Regions from separate parts of the Bradyrhizobium sp. F1.4.3 genome, predicted to be linked through region 2. Evidence: riboswitches for the same ligand, from Rfam matches in the RefSeq annotation. Region 2 holds a riboswitch; the other holds the start of a gene.
The links. A riboswitch is a leader RNA that binds a small molecule or an ion and turns the genes downstream of it on or off. The one in region 2 is predicted to bind S-adenosylmethionine.
Positions count from the first base shown of each region.

Region 1: another riboswitch for S-adenosylmethionine. It lies ahead of ABIB73_RS21595 (O-succinylhomoserine sulfhydrylase); the one in region 2 lies ahead of metX (homoserine O-acetyltransferase MetX).

Region 1 is NZ_JBEPRN010000008.1:94,061-108,515, forward strand. Features, by position in the region: gene pstA (phosphate ABC transporter permease PstA) at 1-109, shown strand, start outside; gene pstB (phosphate ABC transporter ATP-binding protein PstB) at 106-927, shown strand; gene phoU (phosphate signaling complex protein PhoU) at 939-1,655, shown strand; gene phoB (phosphate regulon transcriptional regulator PhoB) at 1,678-2,385, shown strand; gene ABIB73_RS21555 (GcrA family cell cycle regulator) at 2,641-3,150, opposite strand; gene ABIB73_RS21560 (aspartate aminotransferase family protein) at 3,608-4,816, shown strand; gene argF (ornithine carbamoyltransferase) at 4,816-5,739, shown strand; gene ABIB73_RS21570 (Hsp33 family molecular chaperone) at 5,980-6,987, shown strand; gene apaG (Co2+/Mg2+ efflux facilitator ApaG/CorD) at 7,991-8,395, opposite strand; gene ABIB73_RS21580 (OpgC domain-containing protein) at 8,580-9,836, shown strand; gene ABIB73_RS21585 (SGNH/GDSL hydrolase family protein) at 9,836-10,606, shown strand; gene ABIB73_RS21590 (SGNH/GDSL hydrolase family protein) at 10,619-11,611, shown strand; gene ABIB73_RS21595 (O-succinylhomoserine sulfhydrylase) at 11,646-12,833, opposite strand; SAM riboswitch at 12,907-12,986, opposite strand; gene ABIB73_RS21600 (2'-deoxycytidine 5'-triphosphate deaminase) at 13,096-14,202, shown strand; gene ABIB73_RS21605 (hypothetical protein) at 14,405-14,455, shown strand, end outside.
Region 2 is NZ_JBEPRN010000013.1:52,254-66,708, forward strand. Features, by position in the region: gene ABIB73_RS27195 (pyridoxal phosphate-dependent aminotransferase) at 1-924, opposite strand, end outside; gene ABIB73_RS27200 (chorismate mutase) at 960-1,808, opposite strand; SAM riboswitch at 2,025-2,104, shown strand; gene metX (homoserine O-acetyltransferase MetX) at 2,198-3,400, shown strand; gene metW (methionine biosynthesis protein MetW) at 3,403-4,065, shown strand; gene ABIB73_RS27215 (alpha/beta fold hydrolase) at 4,174-5,037, opposite strand; gene ABIB73_RS27220 (TIGR02594 family protein) at 5,253-5,909, shown strand; gene ABIB73_RS27225 (MOSC domain-containing protein) at 6,123-6,911, opposite strand; gene clpB (ATP-dependent chaperone ClpB) at 7,152-9,803, shown strand; gene ABIB73_RS27235 (hypothetical protein) at 9,877-10,143, opposite strand; gene ABIB73_RS27240 (peptidoglycan DD-metalloendopeptidase family protein) at 10,258-12,321, opposite strand; rRNA gene ABIB73_RS27245 (16S ribosomal RNA) at 13,297-14,455, shown strand, end outside.

The DNA.
Region 1 (14,455 bases), on a different contig from region 2:
CGCTTACTGGAAGCAGCTGGCCTGGAGCGGGGCGCTGCTCATCACCCTGACCGTGCTTGCCCTTAACATTGGCGCGCGCATCCTTGGCGCCGAGAGGACCGCAAAATGAGTGATCTTTCCGTATCAATGAGCGCGGCCGGCGGGCTTCCCCAGACGCCAACGCTGCCCGAGGCGCCGGCCAAGGTGACGGTGCGCAATCTCAATTTCTATTACGGCGAGCACCATGCGCTGAAGAACATCAACCTGGCGCTCGGCACCAACCGCGTCACGGCGTTCATCGGCCCGTCGGGCTGCGGCAAGTCGACCCTGCTGCGCATCTTCAACCGGATGTACGATCTCTATCCGGGCCAGCGTGCCACCGGTCAGCTCATGCTCGACCAGACCAACATCCTCGACACCAAGCTCGACCTCAATCTGCTGCGCGCGCGGGTCGGCATGGTGTTCCAGAAGCCGACGCCGTTCCCGATGACGATCTACGAGAACATCGCCTTCGGCATCCGCCTCTATGAGAAGATCTCGAAGTCGGAGATGGACGGCCGTGTCGAGAAGGCGCTGCGGGGCGGCGCGCTCTGGAACGAGGTCAAGGACAAGCTCAACGCCTCCGGGCTGTCGCTCTCCGGCGGCCAGCAGCAGCGCCTCTGCATCGCCCGCACGGTCGCGGTGCGGCCCGAGGTGATTCTGTTCGACGAGCCCTGCTCGGCGCTCGATCCGATCTCGACCGCCAAGGTCGAGGAGCTGATTCAGGAATTGTCCGAGAACTACACGATCGCGATCGTCACCCACAACATGCAGCAGGCGGCACGCGTCTCCGACAAGACCGCCTTCATGTATCTCGGCGAGCTGATCGAGTTCGACGACACCAGCAAGATCTTTACCTCGCCGACCGATCGGCGCACGCAGGACTACATCACCGGCCGCTTCGGCTGAGGAGACAGGACATGGGTTCCGAACATACCGCAAAGGCCTTCGACACCGACCTCCAGGAACTCACTCGGCTGGTCGCCGAGATGGGCGGCCTCGCCGAGCGCATGATCGTCGATTCCGTCGATGCGCTGATCCGCCGCGACGTCCCGCTCGGCCAGCGCGTGGTCGCAACCGACGTCGAGATCGACGCGCTTCAGAAGAAGATCGAGGAGCGCGCCGTGCTCACCATCGCGCGCCGCCAGCCGATGGCGATCGACCTGCGCGAGATCGTCGGTGCGATGCGCGTCGCGACCGATCTCGAGCGCATTGGCGACCTCGCCAAGAACATGGGCAAGCGCGTCGCGGCGCTGGAGACCGATTTTCATCCGCTCAAGCTGTTCCGCGGCCTCGAGCACATGACCGACCTCGTGCAGCAGCAGGTCAAATCGGTGCTGGACGCCTATGCCGCGCACGACCTGCCGGCGGCGATGGCGGTGTGGAAGGGCGACGAGGAAGTCGACGCCATCTGCACCTCGCTGTTCCGCGAGCTCCTTACCTACATGATGGAGGATCCGCGCAACATCTCGTTCTGTATCCACCTGATGTTCTGCGCCAAGAACATCGAGCGGATCGGTGACCACGCCACCAATATCGCCGAGACCGTGTTCTACATGATCGAAGGTCAGGCGATGACCGACAAACGCCCGAAGGGTGATATGACGACCTTCGCCACGACGGTTCCGAATACTTGAACACTTAAGGAGCGACGACCCGATGGGCGCACGCATTATGGTGGTTGAGGATGAGGAAGCTCTCACCGAGCTGCTTCGCTACAACCTGGAAGGCGACGGCTATGACGTCGAGACGGTGATGCGCGGCGACGACGCCGACACCCGCCTCAAGGAGCACATCCCCGACCTGATCGTGCTCGACTGGATGCTGCCGGGCCTCTCCGGGATCGAGTTGTGCCGGCGCTTGCGTGCCCGGTCCGACACCAAGCAGCTCCCGATCATCATGCTCACCGCGCGCGGCGAGGAGAGCGAGCGGGTGCGCGGACTTGCGACCGGGGCCGACGACTACATCGTCAAGCCGTTCTCGGTGCCGGAGCTCCTGGCACGCGTGAAGGGACTGCTCAGGCGCGCAAGCCCCGAGCGGCTCGCCACCGTACTGGCTTTTGGCGACATCGAGCTCGACCGGGAAAAACGCCGCGTGGCGCGCTCGGGCCGGCCGATCGATCTCGGCCCGACCGAATATCGCCTGCTCGAGTTCTTCCTGGAGCATCCCGGCCGCGTGTTCTCGCGCGAGCAGTTGCTCGACAGTGTCTGGGGTCGTGACATCTACATCGACGAGCGCACCGTCGACGTGCATATCGGCCGCCTGCGCAAGCTGCTCAATCTCGGCCGCGAGCAGGACCCGATCCGCACCGTGCGCGGCGCGGGCTATGCGCTAGATGATCGCTTTGCGAAGGCGGAGCAGGCGTAAGGCTGGGGGCGTTGTGTTAGCGGATTGCAGCCACGTTCTCAGTGTCGTCCCGGACAAGCGTAAGCGCAGATCCGGGACCCATAACCACAGGGCGTAGTTGTTGCGCGAAGAAGGTAACCCCGAGTCTCCGTAGCCACATCTTGCAGTGGCTATGGGTCCCGGATCTGCGCGCGCTTAGGGCGCGCTTGTCCGGGACGACATCGAGTTTGCTGGGCCGTCATCGTGTGACGGCTCCATCTTGATTTCAGAACTGACTCACCGCGCGGGCTTCGGTGCCGCCCGTCGGCGATCCGCCGCCGGCTGGTACGCGACGCGCGAATGCTGGGCGCAATAGGGCAGGCCGGAGAGCGCCTTGCCGCCGCAGAAGAAGAAATCCGGGCTCGAAGGATCGCCGACCGGCCAGTGGCAGGTCGCCTCGTTCAATTCGAGCAGCGACAGCCGCTGGCTCATCGGCACCACGTTGTCGTAGGTGACCGGATCAGGCTCCACCTCGACCTCGAAGGCCTGCGCCAGCGCGGTGTTGCCGCGCGCGATCGGCCGGGTCACCCGCATCATGTGCTGCGCGGGACGCGCCTTGCGCGGCCTCGGCGCCGCCGAAGACGGGCTCTTGGCGCGGCCGGACAACCCGAGCCTGTGCACCTTGCCGATCACGGCGTTGCGGGTCACATTGCCGAGCTCGGCTGCGATCTGGCTGGCCGAAAGTCCGGCCTCCCAGAGCTTTTTCAGCTGTTCGACGCGATCGTCGGACCAGGTCAAAACCGTCATTGCACCCTTTCCTTCGTCGCGCGCCTGCCATTCTGGGGCTGCACAACGAATGCCTAAGCCTCGAAAAACCCGTGCCGTCAGAATCCCTTAAGGCTCGCCGGGCGCGCCAATAACGCCCGAACGTTTACGCCGGTACATGAGGACCTAGAGGATCAGAACTGCTGCACGAGATGTCGTATCTGACAAGCCAAACGCTACAATATGGCGTGACTCGCGCGCAAGAGTCCGCCGACTCGCTTCCACATGTTCCGTGGCCAAAACCCCGCAAATTCGTCACCGCAAGACTACGGATTCAGCGTTTCGCGAGGCTTTCCGGGCGGCATTGACACCCGTGGTGCCAAGCATAAGATGGTGGTGCGTGCCGCCCTTAAAAGGCGGCACGTTTCGTTTTCCGGGCCAGTCAATGGTGCGCTGCGTGAAGCACGTACAGGCTGTCCTCAACACCCAAGTGACCGTCATGACCAACAGCGCAGCGCCGCATTTGCTCCCCGTTTTCGCCAGGACCGATCTCGGTTTCGAACGCGGCGAGGGCTGCTGGCTGATTGCGACCAATGGTGATCGCTATCTCGATTTCACCTCGGGCGTGGCGGTGAATGCGCTCGGCCATGCCCATCCCGCGCTGGTCAAGGCGTTGCAGGAGCAGGCCACAAAGCTCTGGCACATGTCGAACCTGTTCCAGAGCCCGGACGGCGAGAAGCTCGCGGCCCGCCTTTGCAACGAGAGTTTCGCGGACTTCGTGTTCTTCTGCAATTCCGGCGCCGAAGCGCTGGAATGCGTGATCAAGGTCGTGCGCCGCTACCAGGCCATGAAAGGCCATCCCGATCGCTATCGCATGATCACCTTCGAGGGTGCCTTCCATGGCCGTACGCTGGCGACGCTGGCTGCGACCGGCTCGGCAAAATATCTCGAAGGTTTCGGTCCGCCGATGGACGGCTTCGACCAGGTCCCGCATGGCGACCTTGATGCTGTGAAGAAGGCGATCGGCCCGCAGACCGCCGGTATCCTGATCGAGCCGATCCAGGGCGAGGGCGGTGTGCGTTCGGCGACGCCGGCGTTCCTCAAGGCGCTGCGCCAGCTCTGCGACGAGCGCGAGATGCTGCTGGCGTTCGACGAGGTGCAGACCGGCATGGGCCGCACCGGCGATCTCTTCGCGCATCGCCGTTTCGGCGTCGCGCCGGACGTGATGTCGCTGGCCAAGGCGCTCGGCGGCGGTTTCCCGATTGGCGCCTGCCTTGCGACCGCGGAAGCGGCCTCCGGCATGACGCCCGGCTCGCACGGTTCGACCTTCGGCGGCAATCCGCTCGCGGTCTCCGCGGCGAACGCCGTGCTCGACGTCATGCTCAAGCCCGGCTTCTTCGACCACGTGCAGAAGATGTCGCTGCTGCTCAAGCAGAAGCTCGCCTCCGTGATCGACCGTCATCCCGATGTCGTCAGCGAGGTCCGCGGCGAGGGGCTTCTGATCGGCATCAAGGCGGTGGTGCCCTCGGGAGATCTGGTTGCGGCGTTGCGCGATGAAAAGCTGCTCACCGTCGGGGCCGGCGACAATGTCGTGCGCTTCCTGCCGCCCTTGATCGTCACCGAGGCGGAGATCGAGGACGGCGTCGCGCGGCTCGAACGCGCCTGCGCCGCGATCTCGGCCAGTCGGACCAAGCGGGCGGCAAGCTGATGAGCAAGACGCCCAAGCATTTTCTCGACATCAACGAGCTGCCGCTGTCGGAGCTCAAGAGCATGCTCGACGCCTCCTCCGCCATGAAGGCGAAGCAGAAGGCGCATCAGCCGGTCAGGCCGCTCGAAGGCAAGACGCTGGCGATGATCTTCGAGCGCCCGTCGACGCGGACGCGGGTGTCGTTCGATGTCGCCATGCGCCAGCTCGGCGGCGAGCCCATCATGCTCACCGGCGCCGAGATGCAGCTCGGCCGCGGCGAGACCATCGCCGACACCGCGCGCGTGCTGTCGCGCTATGTCGACGCCATCATGATCCGCATCCTCAACCACGAGGCGCTGCTGGAGCTCGCGGCCAACGCGACCGTGCCCGTCATCAACGGCCTGACGCGGCGCTCGCACCCCTGCCAGGTGATGGCCGATCTCTTGACCTATCAGGAGCATCGCGGCCCGATCGAGGGCAGGACAGTGGCCTGGACCGGCGACGACAACAACGTGCTGGCGTCCTGGGCGCATGCGGCCGAACGCTTCAAATTTCAGCTCAATGTCGCTACGCCCCCGGAGCTCGCGCCGAAGAAGGCGATGCGCGACTGGATCAAGGCCACCGGCGCGCCGATTATGCTCGGCACCGATGCGGAGGCCGCCGTGCGCGGCGCCGACTGCGTCGTCACCGACACCTGGGTGTCGATGGGCGACAAGGAAGGCGAGCATCGCCACAACGTGCTCAAGCCCTACCAGGTCAATGCCAAGCTGATGTCGCTGGCCAAGCCCGACGCGCTGTTCATGCACTGCCTGCCGGCCCATCGCGGCGAGGAGGTCACCGACGAGGTGATTGACGGCCCGCAATCGGTCGTGTTCGACGAGGCCGAAAACCGCCTGCACGCGCAGAAGGGCATCTTGGCCTGGTGCTTTGACGCGGTGAAGTAACGCGACGAATTAGCCATTCGTCGTCTCGGCGAAGGCCGGGACCCATACCGCGGAATCTCTCGTGTGGCAGGATGGTTGAGGCCAATGGTCTTCGCCAAGCTCAAGCCTGTGGTGATGGGTCCCGGCCTTCGCCGGGACGACACCGAATTTGCGGTATCGTTGTGCAACCCTAACTGAATCCGGAACACGCTGCCTCGCACCCCCCTTCCATTTCCAACCTCCGACCCCAGATAAAGTGCCATGGTTTCCCAATCCCCTGACATGAAAACCGGGCCCGAAGGCCCGGTTCGCGCGCCATCAGCGGTTCCGATCGATGACGCCGTACTGCCTTACGAGGTCGACGCGCTCGACGTGCGCGGGCGCCTGGTGCGGCTTGGTCCTGCACTCGACGAGATCCTGACCAGGCACGATTATCCCGCGCCGGTCGGCAAGCTGCTCGGCGAAGCGATCGTGCTGACGACGCTGCTCGGCTCGGCGCTGAAATTCGAGGGCCGCTTCATCCTCCAGGCCCAGACCGACGGTCCGGTGTCGTTCCTGGTGGTGGACTACAATGCGCCGGATCGCTTGCGCGCCTATGCCCGCTACGACGCGTCGCGCCTTGGCGAGGCGAAGGATTCCGGCGCGTTGCTCGGCCGTGGCCATCTCGCGATGACCATCGACCAGGGTCCCGACATGAGCCGCTATCAGGGCCTGGTCGCGCTCGACGGCGGCGGTCTGGAAGAGGCCGCGCATGAATATTTCCTGCGCTCCGAGCAGATCCCCACGCGCGTCCGCCTCGCGGTCGGCGAGGAGTGGCGCTCGAGCGATGGCGGCAAGCATCGCTGGCGGGCCGGCGGCATGCTGATGCAGTTCCTGCCGAAGGCGCCAGAGCGCGCGCAGCAAGCCGATTTGCATCCCGGCGATGCGCCCGAAGGCACCGAAGTGCACGCTGTTGCCGAGGACGATGCCTGGGTCGAGGCGCGCTCGCTGATCGAAACCGTCGAGGACGTCGAGCTGATCGATCCGGATCTCTCCGGCGAGCGGCTGCTCTACCGCCTCTTCCACGAGCGCGGCGTACGCGTGTTCAATCCCCTGGCTCTGAAGGCGCAATGCTCTTGCTCGCGCGACGCGGTCGCGTCCATGCTGAAGAGTTTTTCGCCCGACGACCGCGCCGCCATGGTCAAGGACGACAAGGTCGTCGTGACCTGCGAGTTCTGCTCGTCGGTGTATGAGTTCACGCCGCATGATGCGGGTGTGGAGGACGCGTAAGTGGTGGTTGATCGTAGGGTGGGTCAGCGAAGCGTAACCCACCCTCTGCTTCGGCGAGGATAGACCTTGGTGGGTTACGCCTTCGGCTAACCCACCCTACGGCAGCGCCTGTTTCGCCCCTCTGTCAATCCGCCATCCCAAAAATATTCCACTTTACCGAAATTCGGATTTGTCGTATGTGTCGCCCATCCCGGCTCGACCTTGAGGGGCGATCATGTGTCGTCGTTTTTCGCGAGCCGGGTTGCGGTGGACGCGGCAGCGTCGGCACGAGAGGTTAAGGGCAGGGCGGATTGCTCTCCGTGAGCCCGAGGCTTCGTGCGGATGAGCGACGCTGAAGGTTCGTCTCGCCAACATTTTTCCCGCTACGTCGACAGTGCGGGAGAACCCTGTGGCGGTCAGCGAATGCGCGTACGGCAAAACCGTGTGGTCCTGGCCGTCGTCGCTACGGCCAAGCTTTCGCGGAGGCGTAAGCGAGCTCGACCGGGTGAGCTACGCCATCAATTCGTGAGGCGAGGGAGGCCAGAAGGAATTCGGCTCCCGGGAGAGCGCGGCATAAGCCGTCAACCCACTGCGCAGGGAAGGCCGTGTGATTGGCTACACCTGTATGCTGCTGTGCGGTCTTTTTGCGCACCATTTCGCGCAGCAGACCGCGGGTGCCAGCCGGCACCCGGCCTTCCCTGCGCCCTCTTGATTGTGAGGGTGGAGAGACGAGGCAAAGCTCGGGCGAAATGCGCCGCGAGGCTACGAAGCCATGTCTGCGATCGAAAACGAACGCAAAGATGGATTCCGCTCTCGTGCCCCGGACGCAGCGCAGCGCTGCTTCAGCGGTGCGCTGCAGAGCCGGGGCCCATATACCCGCGCGGTACCGCGTTGCCTTCTGGGTCCAACGCCATAAGCGCGTTTACGCGCGTCTTCGACGCGTTATGGGGCGTTGCAGCGCGTCCGGGACACGAGAGGGAGTGCGGTACAGTTGTGGGTGTTATGACGAGGCTGCACGGCAGCCCTAATTCAACACCCGCCTGTTGTCCGGGCTGTCCAGTGAGAACGTCGGCACGTCGATCTCGAAACGTTCGCCGCTTTCGCTGATCATCTGGTAGCGGCCGGTCATGAAGCCCGAGGCGGTCGAGAGCGGGACGCCGGAGGTGTATTCGAAGCGCTCACCGGGGGCCAGCGTGGGCTGCTCGCCGACCACGCCCTCGCCCTTGGTCTCCTGCTGCCGGCCGGTGGCGTCGGTGACGATCCAGTGCCGCGTCTTGAGCTGGACGGTCTCGTCGCCGGAATTGGTGATGACGATGGTGTAGGACCAGAAATAGCGCGAGCGGTCGGCCGACGACTGCTCCGGAACAAAGTTCGGCTCGACGGTCACTTCAATCTGGCGGGTCACGGCGCGGTACATGGTTGCCATCATAACGAAATCTGGCCGGGAACCAAACGCCGCAGGCGGCTTTCGCGACATCGTGCCGCCAGAATTGACAAGGAAGTACACCCCCAAGGAAATACACCTCGATGTGATCCGGCCGCTTTGCGAGGCGGGGACCGGACCGGTACACTCCTTTGAACGTCGCGATTTGCCGAAGGGTTTTTGGGCCCCGATGACCATTGCCGATCAAGTGACGGGATCGACGATTGCGGGAACCGCGGGTGCCAAGCCCGTGGAGGCAAAGCCGCGTGCGGCCGCGCCGGCCATCACGCTGCCTGTCATCGGTGAACGCGAGCTGCGGCTCGATCTGTTCCGCGGCCTGGCGCTGTGGCTGATCTTCATCGACCATTTGCCGCCGAATCTTCTGACCTGGTTCACGATCCGCAATTACGGCTTCAGCGACGCCACCGAGATCTTCATCTTCATCTCCGGCTACACCGCCGCCTTCGTCTATGGCCGCGCGATGCTGGAGTCCGGCTTCGTCATTGGCGCCGCGCGCATCCTGCGCCGGGTCTGGCAGATCTATGTCGCCCACGTCTTCCTGTTCACGATCTTCCTTGCCGAAATCTCCTACGTCGCGACCAGTTTCGAGAACCCGCTCTACACCGAAGAGATGGGCATCATGGATTTCCTCAAGCAGCCCGACGTCACCATCGTGCAGGCGCTGCTGCTGCGCTTTCGTCCCGTCAACATGGACGTGCTGCCACTCTACATCGTTCTGATGCTGGCGCTGCCTTTGATCCTGTGGTCGATGAAGTGGAAGCCCGACGTCACGCTCGGCTTCTCGGTCCTGCTCTACGCCGTCACCTGGGAATACGACCTCTATCTCTCGGCCTATCCGAACGGCTTCTGGGCGTTCAATCCTCTGGCCTGGCAATTGCTTTTCGTGTTCGGTGCATGGTGTGCGCTCGGAGGTGCGCGACGCATGTCGCGCATTTTGGCTTCACCGGTGACGATGTGGATCTCGATCGCCTATCTGGCCGCGGCGTTCTGCGTGACGCTAACCTGGTACGTGCCGCAGCTCGGCCACTTCATGCCGAAGCGGATCGAGCAATGGATGTATCCGATCGACAAGACCGATCTCGACGTGCTGCGCTTCACCCATTTCCTGGCGCTGGCCGCGCTCACCGTGCGTTTCCTGCCGCGGGACTGGCCGGGCCTGAAATCGCCCTGGCTGCGGCCGCTGATCCTGTGCGGCCAGCATTCCCTCGAGATCTTCTGCCTCGGCGTCTTCCTGGCCTTCGCCGGCCACTTCATCCTGGCCGAGGTCTCGGGCGGCCCGGGCATGCATGCGCTGATTAGTCTCTCCGGAATCCTGATCATGTGGGCCGTGGCTTGGGTGATTTCGTGGTACAAGCGCGTAGCTGACAAGAGCGGTTCGAAAACCAAAAACGCCGTCGGCAGCGCCGATATGGCGGGAGGGGGCTGATGAAGGCGAAGGTTTTCCTGAGCCTGATCCTGCTGTGCGGTAACCTCGCCGCGCCCCCGGCGCGCGCGGGCGATGCTGTGCCTGCGGCCCCCCCAGCCTGCGAATTGCCGTCCTATCTGCTCACCACCGAAAGCCAGCTCCACAAGGTCGCCGACACCGTCAAAGCCGGCAAACCGCTTGAAATTCTGGTCATCGGCAGCCGGTCAACGACCATTCCGGCCTCGGAGGACAGCTCCTATCCGGCGCGGATGCAGGCAATTTTGAAGGAAAAGCTGCCCCCGTCGGAGGTTGTGCACGTCTCCGTAGAAATACAGAGCAAGAAAACGGCGGAGGAGGCCGCCACCACCTTCGTTAAGCTGATGGAAGCAAAAGCACCTACTTTGGTCATCTGGCAGACCGGGACCGTGGATGCTATCCGATCCATCGATCCCGACGACTTTCGCGGCGCGGTGACCGATGGGGTTGCTGCGTTGCAAAATGCAGGGGCTGACGTCGTCTTGATGAATTTGCAGTACAGCCCGCGTACCGAAACCATGATCTCGGCGCCGCCTTATCTCGACAATATGCGGGTGGTGGCGCAAGAGCATGACATCCCGCTGTTCGATCGCTTCGCGATCATGCGGCAATGGAATGATCAGGGTCAGTTCGACCTGTTCAGCCCGTCCCGCGGCCCTGAACTGGCGAAACAGGTCCATGATTGCCTTGGCCGGGCGTTGGCACAGTTCGTGATCGACGCTGCCCATCTGGGGCCGGCCCAGCAGCAAAATTGAGGTCTAGCGTTAATGAGTTCTCTCCGCCCTTTTTGCCTGACGGCATGGCTGGCCGCGTCCGCAGCGGCGGCGCTGCTGGTGTTGACGCCCGCGTCTCAGGTGCTTGCGCAAGCCGCGCAGGCAACGCCCGCTCCGCAGCAGGCTGCTAATCCCGCTCCCGCATCGCCCTCCCAGACCACGGTCGCGGCGACCCACCCGCCCGCCGAGCAGCGCGGCATCACCGCGCGTGCCGTCGACAAGGTGAAGCAGGTCGCGAAATCCGCCGGCGACATCTTTAGCCGCGTACCCTGCCTGCCGCCGAAGGGCAGCGCGAAGGCGATGGGATCGCTGCCGCATGTCGCGAACAAGCTCGTCGCCGGCCAGCCCGTCGTGATCGTCGCGTTCGGCTCGTCGTCGACCGCGGGTTATGGCGCGAGCTCGCCGGACTTCAACTATCCCAACCGTCTCGCCGCACAGCTGCGCCGGCAATATCCGACCGCCGACATCTCCGTCATCAATGCCGGGGTCGGCGGCGAGGACGCGCCCGAGATGATGAAGCGCCTCCAGAAGCAGGTGATCGACGTGCATCCGGATCTCGTGATCTGGCAGGTCGGCACCAATGCCGTGCTCCGCAACCTCGATCCCGGCGATACGGCCAAAATGGTCGAGGACGGCATCTCACGCATCCAAGCTGGCGGCGGTGCGGACGTCGTGCTGGTCGATCCGCAATATTCGCCGCAGGTGACGCAACGCGCCGAAAGCGCCGGCAAGATGGTGAAGCTGCTCGGCAAGGTCGCCGAGCTCCGTCACGTCGGCATCTTCCCGCGCTTCGAGGTGATGCGCGACTGGCATGAGAAGCAGGCGCTCCCGGTCGAGAGCTTCGTCATCGCCGACGGTCTGCACATGAACGATTGGGGCTACGCCTGCTTCGCCCAGCTCCTCGGCGACGACATCATCCGCTCCGTCGGCCAGATCAAGTTAGGGGTGAATGTGCCGGCGGATGTGCGGACGTATCGGCCGATGTAAGTGGCCTCTCCCCATCGCCGGGACGACATCGTGGCTACGCCTTCTCCAGCGCCGCGGTGAGATCCTCGATCAGATCATCCGCGTGCTCCAGCCCCGCCGAGAAGCGAATAAAACCCTCGCTGATGCCGAGCGCTGCGCGATCTTCCGGCTTCAGGCGCTGATGCGTTGTGGTGGCCGGATGCGTCACCAGGCTCTTGGCGTCGCCGAGATTGTTGGAAATCTTGGCGAGCTTGAGTTCGTTGAGCACGCGGAACGCGCCCTGCTTGCCGCCCTTGACCTCGAAGCCGACCAGCGTCGAGCCGCCGCGCATCTGCTTCTTGACCAGAGCCGCCTGCGGATGATCGGCGCGGCCGGGATAGACCAGCCGCGAAATCTTGGGATGGCTCGCCAGCACGTCCGCGATCCGCGCCGCGGTCTCCGTCTGCGCGCGCACGCGCACGGCCAACGTCTCCAGGCCCTTGAGCAAAACCCAAGCGTTGAACGGCGAGATCGACGGGCCGGTCTGGCGCATGAAATTGTGGATGTGCTCGGCGATGAAGGCTTCCGAGGACAGGATGATGCCGCCGAGACAGCGGCCCTGGCCGTCGATGTGCTTGGTCGCGGAGTAAACCACGACGTCGGCGCCGAGCGCGAGCGGGCTCTGCCAGATCGGCGTGGCGAACACGTTGTCGACGACGAGCCGCGCGCCGCCGCCGTGCGCGATCTCGGCGATCGCTGGAATGTCGAGCACGTCGAGCGTCGGATTGGTCGGGCTCTCCAGGAAGAACGTCTTGGTGTTCGGCTTGAGCGCGCGCTGCCACTGGTCGAGATCGAAGCCGTCGACCAGCGTGGTCTCGACGCCATAGCGCGGCAGAAGATCCTGGATGACGTAAAGACACGAGCCGAACAGCGCCCGCGAGGCCACCAAATGATCGCCGGCCTTGAGCGGCGCCAGGATCGCGGTCGTCACTGCCGCCATGCCGGTCGCCGCGGAGCGAGCGGCTTCGGCACCCTCCAGCTCGATCATGCGGCGCTCGAACATCGCGATCGTCGGGTTGGAATAGCGCGAATAGATGAAGCCGGGATCTTCGCCCTTGAACCGCGCCTCGCACTCCTCGGCGCTGTTGTAGACATAGCCCTGGGTCAGGAACAGCGCCTCCGACGTCTCGCCATATTGCGAGCGCAGGGTGCCGGAATGGACCAGACGGGTTTCGGGACGGTAGTTGGCAGGCGACTTCGACATAGGTACCTCCGCATGACCGTCTCGTCGAAAACGGTCACAAAAAAACCGGCCTGGATATCTCCACGGGCCGGGATCACAGAGGTCCCCGGCCTGTTTAGCGACTTATTTAACGTGGCTGCAAGCCGGCCGGCTCAAATCACCACGGGATAAGTCATGCTCATATTCCGCAATGCCCTTTTCGTCAAGGCGTCCATCGGATAGCCGTAAAAAACTGTATTTTCCGCATGTCCGGATACATTTGCCCCCTGACGAGGACCCAAGTTTGACGTTCACGGTCGCCGCCGACGCCAATGGTATCCTGCCCGACCGCATGATCGCGGCGATGGCGGCAGCGGGGCTTATCCTGCCCGCCTATGACTTCGTCGAAAGCCAGATCCAGCCGGCGAGCCTCGACCTTCGCCTCGGCGACATCGCTTATCGCGTCCGTGCAAGCTTCCTGCCCGGCCCCGGCGCCACCGTCGCCGAGCGTATTGACGAGTTGAAGCTGCACGAATTCAGCCTCGCCGACGGCGCGGTGCTCGAGACCAACTGCGTCTACATCGTGCCGCTGCTGGAAAGTCTTGCGCTGCCGCCGGAGATCGTCGCGGCCGCAAATCCGAAGAGCTCGACCGGCCGGCTCGACGTCTTCACCCGCGTGATCGCCGACGGCACCCGCCGCTTCGACATGATCGGCGCCGGCTATCATGGCCCGCTCTATGCCGAGATCAGCCCGAAGACATTTCCGGTGCTGGTCAGCGAGGGCTCGCGGTTGTCGCAGGTGCGCTTCCGCACCGGTGACGCCATCCTCAATGCCGACGAGCTCGACGCGTTGCATGCGTCCGAGCGTCTCGTCGATATCGACGATGCCGATCTCTCCGGCGGCGTCGCCGTCTCCGTCGATCTTTCCGGCGAGAAGGGGTCCGGCTTCGTCGGTTACCGCGCCAAGCGCCACACCGGCGTCATCGACGTCGATCGTCGCTCGGGCTATTCGGTGCAAGACTTCTGGGAGCCGATCTCGGCACGTCCCGACGGCAGCCTGATCCTCGATCCCGGCGAGTTCTACATCCTCGCGTCGAAAGAGGCGGTGCAGGTGCCGCCCGATTACGCCGCGGAGATGGTGCCATTCGATCCGCTGGTCGGCGAATTCCGCGTGCACTATGCCGGCTTCTTCGATCCCGGCTTCGGCTATGCCGGCGCCGGCGGGCAGGGCTCGCGCGCCGTGCTGGAAGTGCGCTCGCGCGAAGTGCCCTTCATCCTCGAGCACGGCCAGATCGTCGGCCGCCTCGTCTACGAGAAGATGCTGGCGCGCCCCGACGCGATGTATGGTCAGCGCATCGGCTCCAACTACCAGGCGCAGGGGTTGAAGCTGTCGAAGCATTTTCGCGTGTAGCTGCTAACTCCGCCCTCAGGTGTCGTCCCGGCGAAGGCCGGGACCCATAACCCCAGGGAGTAGTTTTGGCGCGAAATCCTGGTTACCAGTCTTCGTCAAACTCAATCCTGTGGTTATGGGTCCCGGGTCTGCGCTTTCGCTTGCCCGGGACGACGGGGTAGTGTGTTGCGGCATCAACGATAACAACAAGCCGGGAGCGAACATGACCGCCGCAGCAAACTCCACGCAGGAAGCCCAATGGAAACGCTGGCGC
Region 2 (14,455 bases):
CGGGAAGTGGATCAGCACGAAATTGGCGACGCCCGGCGTCACCTTCAGCCCGAGCCTGGTGATCTCCTCGGTGAGCCGGTTGCGCCAGGTCTCGGTGAACTGCTTCGACATCGCCTGATGCGCGGTGTCCTCGATCGCTGCGACCGCGGCGTACATCGCCGGCGTCGACACGTTGAACGGACCGCGGATGCGGTTGACCGCGTCGATGATGTGCTCGGGCCCGAACATCCAGCCGACGCGCAGCGCCGCGAGGCCATGGATCTTGGAGAAGGTGTGCGTCACCACGGTGTTCTCGGTGGTGGCGACGAGCTCGATTCCCATTTCATAGTCGTTGCGAGAAACGTAGTCGGAATAAGCGGCGTCAAGTACCAGCAGCACGTGCGACGGCAGGCCGGCGCGCAGGCGCTTGACCTCGTCGAACGGGACATAGGTCCCGGTCGGGTTGTTGGGGTTGGCGAGCCAGACCAGTTTTGTACGCGGCGTTACCGCCTTGAGGATGGCGTCGACATCGCAGGTGAGGTTCGTCTCTGCCGCGACGACGTTCTTGGCGCCGACCGCCATGGTCGCGATCGGGTAGACTAGGAAGCCGTGGGTGGTCGAGATCGCCTCGTCGCCGTGGCTGAGATAGGTGTGGGCGAGCAAATTGAGGATCTCGTCCGAGCCGGCGCCGCAGATGATACGGTTGGGGTCGAGGCCAAAGTTGCGGCCGATGGCTTCGCGGAGCACCCGCGAGGTGCCTTCCGGATAATCCTCCAGGTGATCAGCCACGTGCTTGAACGCCTCGATCGCCTTCGGCGAGGGTCCGAACGGCGTCTCGTTGGCCGACAGCTTGAACACCTTGCGGCCCGGCTCCGCCACCGGGCTCTTGCCCGGCGTGTAGGGCGCAATATCGAGAATGCCGGGATTCGGCACGGGGCGGGACATCTTCAACTCCGGATAGGCTGGGCGAGGCTCGCGATTTACGATTTCGACCCGGTCGGGGGCACCGTATAGCGCGTTGCGTGGCTGCCGACGAGGGCCGTGGAGCGCACCGAGGCCCCCGCTTCGATCAGGGCAGCCTTGATCTTGTCGAGGCTGCTTGCCGCGGTGACCGAGATCAGCAGCGCCGCGCCGTCAAAGGCGGTATCGGGGACCGCCACGATCTCGGCGAGCGGCGATAGCGCCCGCGCGACCTCGGCGTTCCACCCCGACACGCGCACGCTGAAGGTCTCGACCTCCGTCACCAGGGCGCTGTCGGCGACGCGCGAGACCGCGAACACGGGCAGCGCGGCCGGATGGTCGGCACGCTCGACGAAGGGCAACCGCGCGATGATCTTGGGCGCGCCGGGCTCCTCCAGCGACAGCCACCACGGCGTGCGGCTCGAGGTCGCCGAGACCAGCGCCAGATCGCCTTTGGATTTCGCCACCGCCTCGACTGCGGCCTGTGCGCTGAAATGCGCGACGTAGGGCACGGTGAAGCCGAAATGGAATCGCGCGGAATCGCGCATCGCGGGCTCGCTCACCGAGACGTCCGCGTGCACCGCGAATGGCGCCTGGACGTAAGTGAAGGTCGAGATGATGACGCGCCAGATGCTCTCGACCGTGTCAAGCGGCAGGATGCCGCGATGACGCTGCACGAGGTCACGCATCATGGCGGCCTCGCGTGCCGGGCGGAACGCGGAGCCGACCTCCTGGGTCTGCTTCACCTGGATCAGGCGGTCGATGATGTCGCCGCGCTGCATCAGCAGGCGATGCATGCCCTCGTCGATCGCGTCGATCTCCTTGCGCAATTCCTGCAACGATGGTGGCGCGGGCGGGCGTTGGGACATATCTGACATAGGCTGTTGAGAGGCGTTCCAATGCGGATCGGCCAAGGAGATTGGTAAGGTCGGATCCGCTGCGATCGACGTCCTGATTAGGCAGGATGGACGGTGAAAGCAAAGAGAAATGCAAAGGGAAATAGGGCCTGTTGGGCTGACGATGCAGAGCGGATTTTGGTTAATCCGGACCGTGACTTGACGAAAACACTCCAAGCCACTACATTTTGCCTGTTCCGTGGTCATTTGAGCCGGCCGGCTTGCAGCCACGTTAAAAAACTCGCTAAACAGGCCGGGGACGTTTTCGATCCCGGCCGAACCTATCGTTCAGGCCGGGTTTTTCATGGCCTGATGTCAGTGGCGATCTGAAGTCCGATCGCAAACGAGGACGATGGTCAGAGATGGTTGGCGTCAAGTCGATTCCAAGTCCCGCGATCAGTGCCGACGAACGGTCGCACGAGGTGGATCATCCGAGTTCGCTCGTCGCGCATTTCGGCGCTGACCAGCCGCTTCGGCTCGATTGCGGGGTCGATCTCACCCCGTTCCAGATCGCCTACCAGACCTACGGTGAGCTCAATTCGGACCGCTCCAACGCGATCCTGATCTGCCATGCGCTGACGCTCGACCAGCACGTCGCCAATGTGCATCCGCTGACCGGCAAGCCGGGCTGGTGGGAAATCATGGTCGGCCCCGGCCGCCCGCTCGATACCGACAAGTACTTCATCATCTGCTCGAACGTGATCGGTGGGTGCATGGGCTCGACCGGCCCGGCCTCGACCAATCCGGCAACCGGCAAGGTGTGGGGGCTGGATTTCCCGATCATTACGATACCCGACATGGTGCGGGCGCAGGCCATGCTGCTCGATCGCCTCGGCATCGAGACGCTGCTCTGCGTTGTCGGGGGCTCGATGGGCGGCATGCAGGTGTTGCAATGGACCGCGGCCTATCCCAAGCGCGTGTTCGCCGCACTTCCGACCGCGTGCAGCACGCGCCATTCGGCGCAGAACATCGCGTTCCACGAGCTCGGCCGGCAGGCGGTCATGGCCGATCCGGATTGGCATGGTGGGCGCTATGTCGATCAGGCGACGCATCCGCATCGCGGCCTCGCGGTGGCGCGGATGGCCGGGCACATCACCTATCTCTCGGATGCGGCGCTGCACCGGAAATTCGGCCGGCGCATGCAGGATCGCGAACTGCCGACCTTCTCGTTCGACGCTGATTTCCAGGTCGAGAGCTATCTGCGCTACCAGGGCTCGTCCTTCGTCGAACGGTTCGATGCCAACACCTATCTCTACCTCACGCGCGCGATGGACTATTTCGATATCGCCGCCGACCATGGCGGCGTGCTGGCAAAAGCGTTCGCCGGAATCCAGACCCGCTTCTGCGTAGTCTCTTTCACCAGCGACTGGCTGTTCCCGACCTCGGAATCGCGCGCGCTGGTGCATGCGCTGAACGCGTCGAGCGCGCGGGTGTCGTTTGCCGAGATTGAGACCGATCGCGGCCACGACGCCTTCTTGCTCGATGTTCCCGAATTCTTCGATATCTCCCGCGCCTTCCTGCAATCGGCGGGCAAGGCGCGCGGGCTCACCAGCAAGGACGGCTAGCGATGTCTGTACAGGAAGTGCTGCCGCTGGGCGGCCTCGCGGCTGACCGGTCCGGCCATTTTCGCGCCGATCATTTGCTGCTCGCCGAGATGGTCAAGCCCGGCTCGAAGGTCCTGGATGTCGGCTGCGGCGAAGGCGATCTGCTTCAACTGCTGGAGACCCGGGGCATCGACGGTCGCGGCATTGAGCTGTCGCGCGAGGGCGTCAACCGCTGCGTCGCCAAGGGCCTCGCGGTGGTGCAGGGCGACGCCGACACCGATCTCGTCAACTATCCCGACGACGCCTTCGACTATGTGATCCTGTCGCAGACGCTTCAGGCGACACGACAGCCCAAGGTCGTGCTGGAGAACCTCTTGCGCATCGGCCGCCGCGCCATCGTGTCGTTCCCGAATTTCGGCTTCTGGAAGATGCGGCTCCAGCTCCTGGTCGGCGGTCACATGCCGCGCACGGAGAATCTGCCGGCAAGCTGGTACGACACCGCCAACATCCATTTCTGCACCATCAAGGATTTCGTCGAGCTCTGCGACGCTATCCACGTCAAGATGGAGCGCGCCGAGGCGCTCGACCTCTACGGCCGTCCACTGCGGCTGCGGATGCCGTGGTGGGTGTGGAATCTGTTCGGCGAGCAGGGCGTGTTTCTGCTGACGCGCGGCGGCGGGAAATAGTTTCTCGTCATTGCGAGCGTAGCGAAGCAATCCAGAGTCTTTCCGCGATGGGATTCTGGATTGCTTCGCTACGCTCGCAATGACGGAGTGCGAGGTGACGCCTTCGTGCTAATGCGTCGCCGCCGACCGCGGATCGCGCACCGGCCATCGCCCCGCTTCCACAAGCGTGATGAATCGCTCCACGCTCTCGTTGAACAACGCGGGCTCCTCGAGATTGAGCACGTGGCCCGACTTTGGAAACATCGCGAGGCCCGCGGCCGGCAGATGCTTCTTCAGGAACAGGCTCGCCCCGACGCAGGGGTCGTCCTCGTCGCCGCAGACGATCAGTGCAGGCGTTGCCACCTTCCTGATCGCATCCGTCATCGTGTAGATCGAGGGCCGGCCGCCCTGGAAGCCGCGCATCGTATTGGCCGATCCCCCGGCATCGTGCCGCGCCAATGCGGCATAGAAATCGGCGTGGCCGCGCGGGTCCTTGACCAGGAAGGGAATTCGGCTCGGCGCCTCGCGCGTGACTTTTGCCACTTCAGTGGAGCCGAGCGTCTCGAACTGCTCGGCATTGGCGCGGCACTGCTTGCGCCAGTTGTCGAGGTTCTCGATCTCCGAGCCGGAGCCGACGCCGGCGAGTGTCATCGATAACGCGCGCTGCGGCGCGTTCAGTCCGATCTGGAGCGAAGAGTAAGCGCCCATCGAGAGACCGACGAGATGCGCGCGATCGATCCTGAGATGATCGAGCACAGCGAGCGCATCGCTGTAGAAATGCGTGAAGCTGTAGACCTCACCAACCGGCACATCCGACGGCGTGTAGCCGCGCGCGGAATAGGTGATGCAGCGGTGGCCGCGCGAAAAATAGCGCATCTGCGGCTCCCAATTGGTGTAGTCGGCCGCGAACTCGTGCAGAAAAATAATGGGCGTTCCCTGACCCGCTTCTTCGAAATAGATGCGGATGTCGTCCCTGGTCGTGGCGTGGGGCATTAACTGTTTCCCTCTCTTCAAGCCGCCTTTGGAGGATTGCAGTTAATGCTGTTGTCCGCAATGCGGCAGCATCAGACGAGCACCGACACAAGATCATCGCAGCTATTCCGCGAGCCGGCGTCTTTTTCTCGCCACATGGGGCGGCTTAACGGCCTGACGGATGTCGGCCACCGCGCGGGCCGACGGGAATTGGGGGTGTCAACGAAGGATGAAGAATGTTCGAGTTGTTTGCGTCTCGCCTGTCGCGCTGTGTCATCGCGCTGGCGCTCTTCTTCGCGGCGGTCGCCGCGTTCTCGTCTCCGGCCTCAGCACGGTCTCATCGTCATCATAGCGCAGAGCGTCACGCTTACGTGCATCGCGCCGTCTACCCAGCCCACAGATACCATCATTACCGGCACCACGCGCGCAGCTCGCGCTTCGAGCGCAGCGCGGCGCAATTGCAGGCGAGCGGGTTTGCCAACACCCAGGCGAGCTACGATCCGAATGCCAACGCAGGCAGTGCGGGCATGAGCAGCAGCTTCGGTGGCGGATCGGGCCTCGTGTCCGAGGCGCGCCGTTATCTCGGCGGCAATCCGACCGGCCGCGGCAGCCTGTGGTGCGCGCGCTTCATGAACATGGTGCTTCAGCACACCGGCCATCAGGGCACCGGCTCCGACATGGCGAACTCGTTCGCGCATTACGGAACGCGCGTCTCCGGTCCGCAGGTCGGTGCCATCGCCGTGATGGGACGGCGCGGCGGCGGCCATGTCGGCATCATCACCGGCGTCGACGCGCAGGGCAATCCGATCATGATCTCCGGCAACAACGGCAACCGCGTCCGCGAGGCGCCGATCTCGCGCGGCCGGATTTATGCGTATGTGATGCCGAACTGAAGTGGGTTGGCCCGGCGAAGGGGCCCTCTCATCAAACGAGATTGTCGTCCCGGACAAGCGTCAGCGCAGATCCGGGACCCATAACCACAGGCTTGCATTGTTGCGCGAGTTGGTAACCACGAGTCTTCGCCAAACCACTCCCTGAGGTTATGGGCCCCGGATCAGCGCTCCGCTTCGCTCGCTTGTCCGGGACGACGAGAGGAGCCACGAAGCTCACACCAGCTTCGGCGCTTCCACCGCGATCGTATCGCCGACGCCGATCTCGCCGTCGGCGATCACCTCGGCATAGATGCCGCAGTCCATGTGGCCGAGGTTGCGCGAGAGCGTCGGCGGGATTTCGAGATCGCGCTTGGCGGTTCCGGGATCGACGTTGACGGCCGGGCAGCGGACGATGCGCTTGACCACCTTCAGCCGGGCTGCGCCGATCGCCAGCGTCTGGCCGACGAGGTCGAGCTCGGACCAGGCCGGCCAGCCCTTCACGTAAAGATTGCCGCGGAAGCGCAGGGGATTGACGGCGGTCCCGCCGAGCATGGTCTCGATGGCGCGAACGCTGTTGAGATTGATGATGGACACGACCTTGCGGGCGACGTCGGAGAAGCTGTGGTCGCGGCCGGACAGCAGCTTCGGAGGCCCTTTCAGTTCGGGCTGAAAATTCGCCGTGAAATAGTCCTCGATCGCCGAGCGCCCGGCGGCGGTCTCGAGATCGCCGCTGGCGACGACCTGGCCGTCCTTTCGGATAGTCAGGCGGTTGGTCGCCTCGTCGAACCGGCTGTCGAGGGACGCCAGCCGCTCATTGCGCGCGAGCATCAGAAACTGGATTTTCGGCTTCCACTGGGGCTGCTCGGGATCGAATCCGCTTGGGCCGTTCTCGATGGCGTAGCGGCGGTCGGCGGGCAGGGTCTGGCCGGTCCGCAGGGGAACGCGGGGCAGGGGCTCCGGCGTGAGACCCTTGATCGGGTAGCGGTAGAGGCCGGTGATCTCGGCGGTCTGGCTGGCTGTCATGACGCTACTTAGGGGATTCGACCGGGCCCCGCCAAGCAGGACCGTTAGCGCACGAATTTGTGATCACGCCTCTTCCGATCCGAGGGCACGCTTCCCACATCTGGATCAGGCCGGCGCCAGCGCCGGCTGATAACGACCGTTGCCGGTTGAGGACCATCAATGCGGCCAGCGGAAACCCAATGAAGATGCCGTTTGGAGTGCCTTAGGGGCTCCAGGGGCAGGCCGAGGGAAAGAAAAGACATGAACATCGAGAAGTATACCGAACGCTCCAGAGGCTTCATCCAGTCCGCGCAGTCGCTTGTGATGCGCGAGGGGCACCAGCAGTTTTCGACCCTGCACCTCCTGAAAGTCCTGCTGGACGACAATGAGGGGCTGGCTGCCGGTCTGATCGACCGTGCCGGCGGCAATTCCCGTGCAATTTTGAAGGCGACCGAGGACGCCCTGAACAAGGTGCCGAAGGTCTCTGGCGGCGGCGCTGGCCAGATCTATTTGGCGCCTGAGCTTGCCCGCACCTTCGACGCTGCCGAAAAGGCCGGCGAGAAGGCCGGCGACAGCTTCGTCACTGTCGAGCGGCTTCTGCTCGGGCTCGCGCTCGAAAAGAACAGCGAGGCCGGCACGATCCTCAACAAGGGCGGCGTCACCCCGCAAAATCTCAACGCGGCGATCGAGGCGCTGCGCAAGGGCCGCACGGCGGACTCTGCGACCGCGGAGAACGCCTATGATGCGCTGAAGAAATATGCCCGCGACCTGACCCAGGCCGCGCGCGACGGCAAGCTCGATCCGGTCATCGGCCGCGACGAGGAGATCCGCCGCACCATCCAGGTGCTGTCGCGCCGGACCAAAAACAACCCCGTCCTGATCGGCGAGCCCGGCGTCGGCAAGACCGCCATTGCCGAAGGCCTGGCGCTGCGCATCGTCAATGGCGACGTGCCGGAAAGCCTCAAGGACAAGAAACTGCTTTCGCTCGACCTCGGCGCGCTGATTGCCGGCGCGAAATACCGCGGCGAGTTCGAGGAGCGGCTGAAGGCCGTGCTCCAGGAGGTGACAGCAGCCGAAGGCAATTTCATCCTGTTCATCGACGAGATGCACACGCTGATCGGCGCCGGCAAGGCCGACGGTGCGATGGACGCGTCCAACCTGCTCAAGCCGGCGCTTGCGCGCGGCGAACTGCACTGCATCGGCGCGACCACGCTCGACGAGTATCAGAAGCACGTCGAGAAGGATGCGGCGCTGGCGCGGCGCTTCCAGCCGATCTTCGTCAACGAGCCCTCGGTCGAGGATACGATCTCGATCCTGCGCGGCCTGAAGGACAAGTACGAGCAGCATCATGGCGTGCGGATCACCGATTCCGCGCTGGTGGCGGCCGCGACGCTGTCCAACCGCTACATCACCGACCGCTTCCTGCCCGACAAGGCGATCGACCTCATGGACGAGGCGGCCGCGCGGCTGAAGATGCAGGTCGATTCCAAGCCGGAAGAGCTGGATTCGCTCGACCGCGAAATCATCCGGCTCAAGATCGAGCAGGAGGCGCTGAAGAAGGAAAGCGATCTCGGCTCCAAGACCCGTCTTGGCGCGCTCGAGAAGGAGCTGGCCGACCTCGAGGAGAAATCTGCGGCGCTGACGGCGCGCTGGAGCGCGGAGAAGAGCAAACTCTCCGACGCCCAGAAACTGAAGGCCGAGCTCGACGGCTTGCGGGTCGATCTCGCCAACGCCCAGCGGCGCGGCGAATTCCAGAAGGCCGGCGAGCTGGCCTATGGCCGGATCCCGGAGCTCGAGAAGAAGCTTGCGGACATCGAGGCCAAGGAAAATACAACGCAGAACTCCGGCGAGATGATGGAGGAGGCGGTCACTGCCAACCACATCGCGCAGGTGGTCTCGCGCTGGACCGGCGTGCCCGTCGACAAGATGCTGGAAGGCGAGAAAGACAAGCTCCTGAGGATGGAGGACTCACTCGGCAAGCGCGTCGTGGGCCAGGCCGAAGCCGTGCATGCGGTCGCGACCGCCGTGCGCCGCTCTCGCGCGGGCCTCCAGGACCCGAACCGGCCGATGGGCTCGTTCATGTTCCTGGGGCCCACCGGCGTCGGCAAGACCGAGCTGACCAAGGCGCTCGCGGAGTATCTCTTTAACGACGAGACCGCGATGGTTCGCCTCGACATGTCCGAGTACATGGAGAAGCACTCGGTCTCGCGGCTGATCGGCGCGCCTCCGGGCTATGTCGGCTATGACGAGGGCGGCGCGCTCACCGAAGCGGTGCGGCGCCGGCCCTACCAGGTGGTGCTGTTCGACGAGATCGAGAAAGCGCATCCGGACGTGTTCAACGTCCTGTTGCAGGTGCTCGACGACGGCCGCCTGACCGATGGCCAGGGCCGTACCGTGGATTTCCGCAACACGCTGATCATCATGACCTCGAACCTCGGTTCGGAGTTTCTGGTGAATCAACCGGAAGGCGAGGATACCTCCGCCGTGCGCGAGCACGTGATGGCGACGGTGCGGGGGCATTTCCGTCCCGAATTCCTCAACCGCGTCGACGAGATCATCCTGTTCCACCGCCTCCAGAAGAGCGAGATGGGCCGGATCGTGGAGATCCAGTTCGGCCGGCTCGAGAAGCTTTTGACCGATCGCAAGATCGTGCTGACGCTGGATGGCAAGGCGCGCGACTGGCTGGCGGAAAAGGGCTGGGATCCCGCCTATGGGGCAAGGCCGCTGAAGCGGGTGATCCAGCGTTACGTCCAGGATCCGCTCGCCGAGATGATCCTGGCCGGCGACGTCAAGGACGGGGACTCGGTTGCGATCTCGTCCGAAGGCAACGTGCTGACCTTCAACGGCAAGGCGCCGCAGACCGCGGAGATCACCCAGTTCGACGCGCCGGTGTCGAAGCGCAAGCTGAACTGATCGTAGCGCTCACTGCAAAACCGCCCCGGAGAGGTCAACCTCTCCGGGGCGAATTGCTTTGACGAGGTTCGCCCTAGCTGACCGCGGACGCGGAGCCGGGATTGGCCGGACCTTCCTCGTCGCCCTCCTGTTCAAGCTCCGAAAGAATATCCACCAGTTCGCGCACGCGGCCATGCGCGAGCGGACGCAGGTCGTTGATCATGGGCTCGTCATTGGCGAGCCAGGCCTGGGCTTCGGCAAGCTCCTCGACTGTCGCGCCGGTTCCAATGATCTGGGCAATCGTGACGTCGTCAGCTCCGCTAACGGCCTTGGTCACATCGTCCCGAGAGAGATGCTGCATGGTTCCTCCTCCTGGAATTGCCCTTCGGGCGGTTCAAACGAGGGGCCCGCCGAACAGTTCCATTGGAAGGGAGGAAGCGCGAGGTGCCGGGAAAAGGCTGCCGGCGGAAAACAGCTAGCGGTTGGTGACCTGGAGCGGGCCGCCGGTCGCGTCCGACATCCGGGCGATAGCGCCGTTGCGGCCGCTCATCATGCCGTCGAGCCGGTCGCGCTCCTTCTCGAAGCCCGTGAGCATCGGGCCTTCCAGCGAACGACCGCGCGGCAGCTTGACGCGCATCGGGTCAACGAAGCGGCCGTTGACCAGGATTTCGTAGTGAACGTGAGGCCCTGTCGACTGGCCGGTCGAGCCGACGAAGCCGATGACCTGGCCCTGACGCACCTTCTTGCCGGCCTCCATGCCTTTGGCGAAGGCCGACATATGGCCGTAGGCGGTCTCGTAGCCGTTGTTGTGCTTGATGCGGATGTATTTGCCGTAGCCGCCCTCGAGCTGGGCCTTCTCGATCACGCCGTTGCCGGCGGCAAAGATCGGCGTGCCGTAGGCGGTGGCCCAATCGACGCCGGTGTGCATCTTCACATAGCCGAGGATCGGATGGCGGCGGCCGCCGAAGCCGGAGCGCATGATGGCGCTGTTGACGGGCTTCCTGACCAGGAACTTCTTCGCGCTCTTGCCGGTCTCGTCATAGTAGTCGACGACGCCGTCGTCGGGGCTCTGGTAGCGGTAATATTTCTTGGTCTCGCCGCCGACCGTGAGCGAGGCGAACAGAACGTCGTTCTTTTCGGTCGCCGTCACGCCTTCGTCCTCGCCGGCGTAGAACACGTCGAAGGAATCGCCCGGCTGCACCTTGCGCTGGAAGTCGACGTCGTAGGAGTAGATCTTGATCATGTCGTCGATGACCGGCATCGGCACCTTGTTGCGCATCGCGGTCTCGTAAATGCTCTGGTAGAGCCGCACGCCGGTGCCGTCGTCATCCTCATCATCGTCGCTGTTGGCGTTGGCCGCACCGTCGGCGACGGTGTTCATGCTGGAGACGTCGACGGCGACGTATTTGCCGAGATCGGACAGCGCCGCGATCGCCTCGACCATGGTGTCGTTGGCGACGACGACGCGGTAGGGCTGAAGTCTTGCGCCGGGGCTTGCGGGCGCCATCAGGATGCGGAGCTTTTCGCCTTCCTTGATACCGCCGTCGCGGCCGCGGGGCCCGAGTGTTGCGGCAATCGCCTTGATCTCGTCCGGCGTGGCGCCGAGATCGCGCAGCACGGAGGAGACCGAGTCGCCCTTTTTGACGATGTGGATGCGCTCGCCGTTGGGATTGCCGCCGGTGATCTGCTCCTTGGTCTTGGGCAGCAGCGTGACGTTTTCCGGCACCACGCGGGTCTCGAAGCCGGCATAGGGATCGGACGGCGACGCTTCGGTGGCGTAGGCCATCTTCATGTCGGACGGGCCGGTCGCGCCGGAGACGTCGGCTGTGGCGTTGGCGAGTGCGGCGTAGCGCACTCCGCCATTGCCGCGCCAGTTGGCAGCGTCGCGGACCCGCATCAGGATGTCGTCGAGGGCGACCACCGCGGAAATCTTGGCCTTCGGCAGCACCGGCGACAGGTCCTTGGTGACGAAGGAGACCTCGGCATCCGGCTCGACGGCTTCGGGATTGTTGGGATCGTCGGCGGCGGCCTTGGGGTCGGAGCCGACGTCGGAGAGCAGACGCTGGGCGTTGAACGGCGGGATCTTCGCCGACAGATCGCTTGTCGTCATCGACAGATTGCCGGCGATCCGGATGAAGGGGCGCACGCGCATCACGTCGCGGTTGCCGACGCGGGCGACGGTGGAGACGCGCACGATGTTGCGCGACGCGGTGGATTCATTCGGCGGCGGCAGCCGGTCGCTCTTGTGCAGCGTGGCAGCGCGATCAGCTGCGCCAAACGCACCGCGCAGCGCGCCTTCGACTCGCTCCGGCACCTTGGCGAAAGTCATTTCGCCGTCGAGAGAAGCGAAAACGGCGCCGCCGATCAGGGCTGCGCCGCAGAGTCCGGTCAGAATTGTCCCGCTAAACCATTGCACCGAGACGCGACGGCGATCGATGACGGCGGCTTCGGAACCATCAACGGACAGCGGCGGCTCGTGGCCGAGATCGATGATCCCGGTCTCACGCCCGTAAGCGCCGCGTGACGTCCTGTGGTTCAACCCAAGTCCCCCAATCAACGACCCGAGACGCCCTGTTTCACGCTTCCCCCTGGTCGCCCTCTTGAAGGGGGATCGCGGGAAAAGGCATGCCGCATAGTCGTTCGCGCTCAGGAAGCCCCGACGGGGCCCGGCCGAAATTACGAACAGCTAAGCGGGTAAAGGTCTCTCGATGTCTCTCGAATGTCCGAAGAAGGCCGCGTCATCGTAAGATCGCCTCCCTCTGACCCCGTGAAAATCGCAGGCAGCCCCCACTGGCATCCCGCGATTCAAGCTAGTCTCTTACCAGAACGCCGTGGGATTGTGGCTCTAGTACGGCGTCCAGTATGGAAAAAGTTTCCTGAACGGGCCGGCGCCCGGGCCTTGCCGGGAGGGGTGCCAAAAGCCGCTCCCGGAGCCCCACGGGCCCAAACTTTTTTTGGGTTTTTTCATCGGGCGACGCGGTCCCGTCCGCTTGAGGTCCGCCTAACCATCTGGAAACGCGTGAATTTTTCCAACAATCCACCGTGCGACGATTTGTTGACAATGGCCGTTGACAATCTCGAGCGGGGGGGCCTATAACCCGACCACTGAGCGCGGCGCCGCCGGGTCACTGACCAAGGCGAGCGAACGCGCCACTGATGCTCCTCACCTTGTTGAGTGACACAACAATCGACGTAAGTCGATTGGGGTTCATTCATCGCCGGTAAGAGTGTCGGAACCCTTCCTCCGAGGAAGGTTGGGGCCGTCTGGTCCCGGGCTGTTTGACAAGTGAAGATGAAGAAAGAGAAACGTGGACGGCGGAGTCCTTGCGGGTCTCGCATTTGAGAAGCTTCGGCTTTTCGGATCGGGGCCGGACGAAAGACTTCGGCGGTACACGTTTTAAGGTTACACCATCGTTGCCAGCGATGTGAATCGCAGGCAGCTCGTCGACTTCGGTCGGCGAAAAATGGTGGGACCTCGTCAAACGTTGTGATCAGCCGGTTCAAAGTTCAAGTCCAACTTGAGAGTTTGATCCTGGCTCAGAGCGAACGCTGGCGGCAGGCTTAACACATGCAAGTCGAGCGGGCGTAGCAATACGTCAGCGGCAGACGGGTGAGTAACGCGTGGGAACATACCTTTTGGTTCGGAACAACACAGGGAAACTTGTGCTAATACCGGATAAGCCCTTACGGGGAAAGATTTATCGCCGAAAGATTGGCCCGCGTCTGATTAGCTAGTTGGTGAGGTAATGGCTCACCAAGGCGACGATCAGTAGCTGGTCTGAGAGGATGATCAGCCACATTGGGACTGAGACACGGCCCAAACTCCTACGGGAGGCAGCAGTGGGGAATATTGGACAATGGGGGCAACCCTGATCCAGCCATGCCGCGTGAGTGATGAAGGCCCTAGGGTTGTAAAGCTCTTTTGTGCGGGAAGATAATGACGGTACCGCAAGAATAAGCCCCGGCTAACTTCGTGCCAGCAGCCGCGGTAATACGAAGGGGGCTAGCGTTGCTCGGAATCACTGGGCGTAAAGGGTGCGTAGGCGGGTCTTTAAGTCAGGGGTGAAATCCTGGAGCTCAACTCCAGAACTGCCTTTGATACTGAGGATCTTGAGTCCGGGAGAGGTGAGTGGAACTGCGAGTGTAGAGGTGAAATTCGTAGATATTCGCAAGAACACCAGTGGCGAAGGCGGCTCACTGGCCCGGTACTGACGCTGAGGCACGAAAGCGTGGGGAGCAAACAGGATTAGATACCCTGGTAGTCCACGCCGTAAACGATGAATGCCAGCCGTTAGTGGGTTTACTCACTAGTGGCGCAGCTAACGCTTTAAGCATTCCGCCTGGGGAGTACGGTCGCAAGATTAAAACTCAAAGGAATTGACGGGGGCCCGCACAAGCGGTGGAGCATGTGGTTTAATTCGACGCAACGCGCAGAACCTTACCAGCCCTTGACATGTCCAGGACCGGTCGCAGAGATGTGACCTTCTCTTCGGAGCCTGGAACACAGGTGCTGCATGGCTGTCGTCAGCTCGTGTCGTGAGATGTTGGGTTAAGTCCCGCAACGAGCGCAACCCCCGTCCTTAGTTGCTACCATTTAGTTGAGCACTCTAAGGAGACTGCCGGTGATAAGCCGCGAGGAAGGTGGGGATGACGTCAAGTCCTCATGGCCCTTA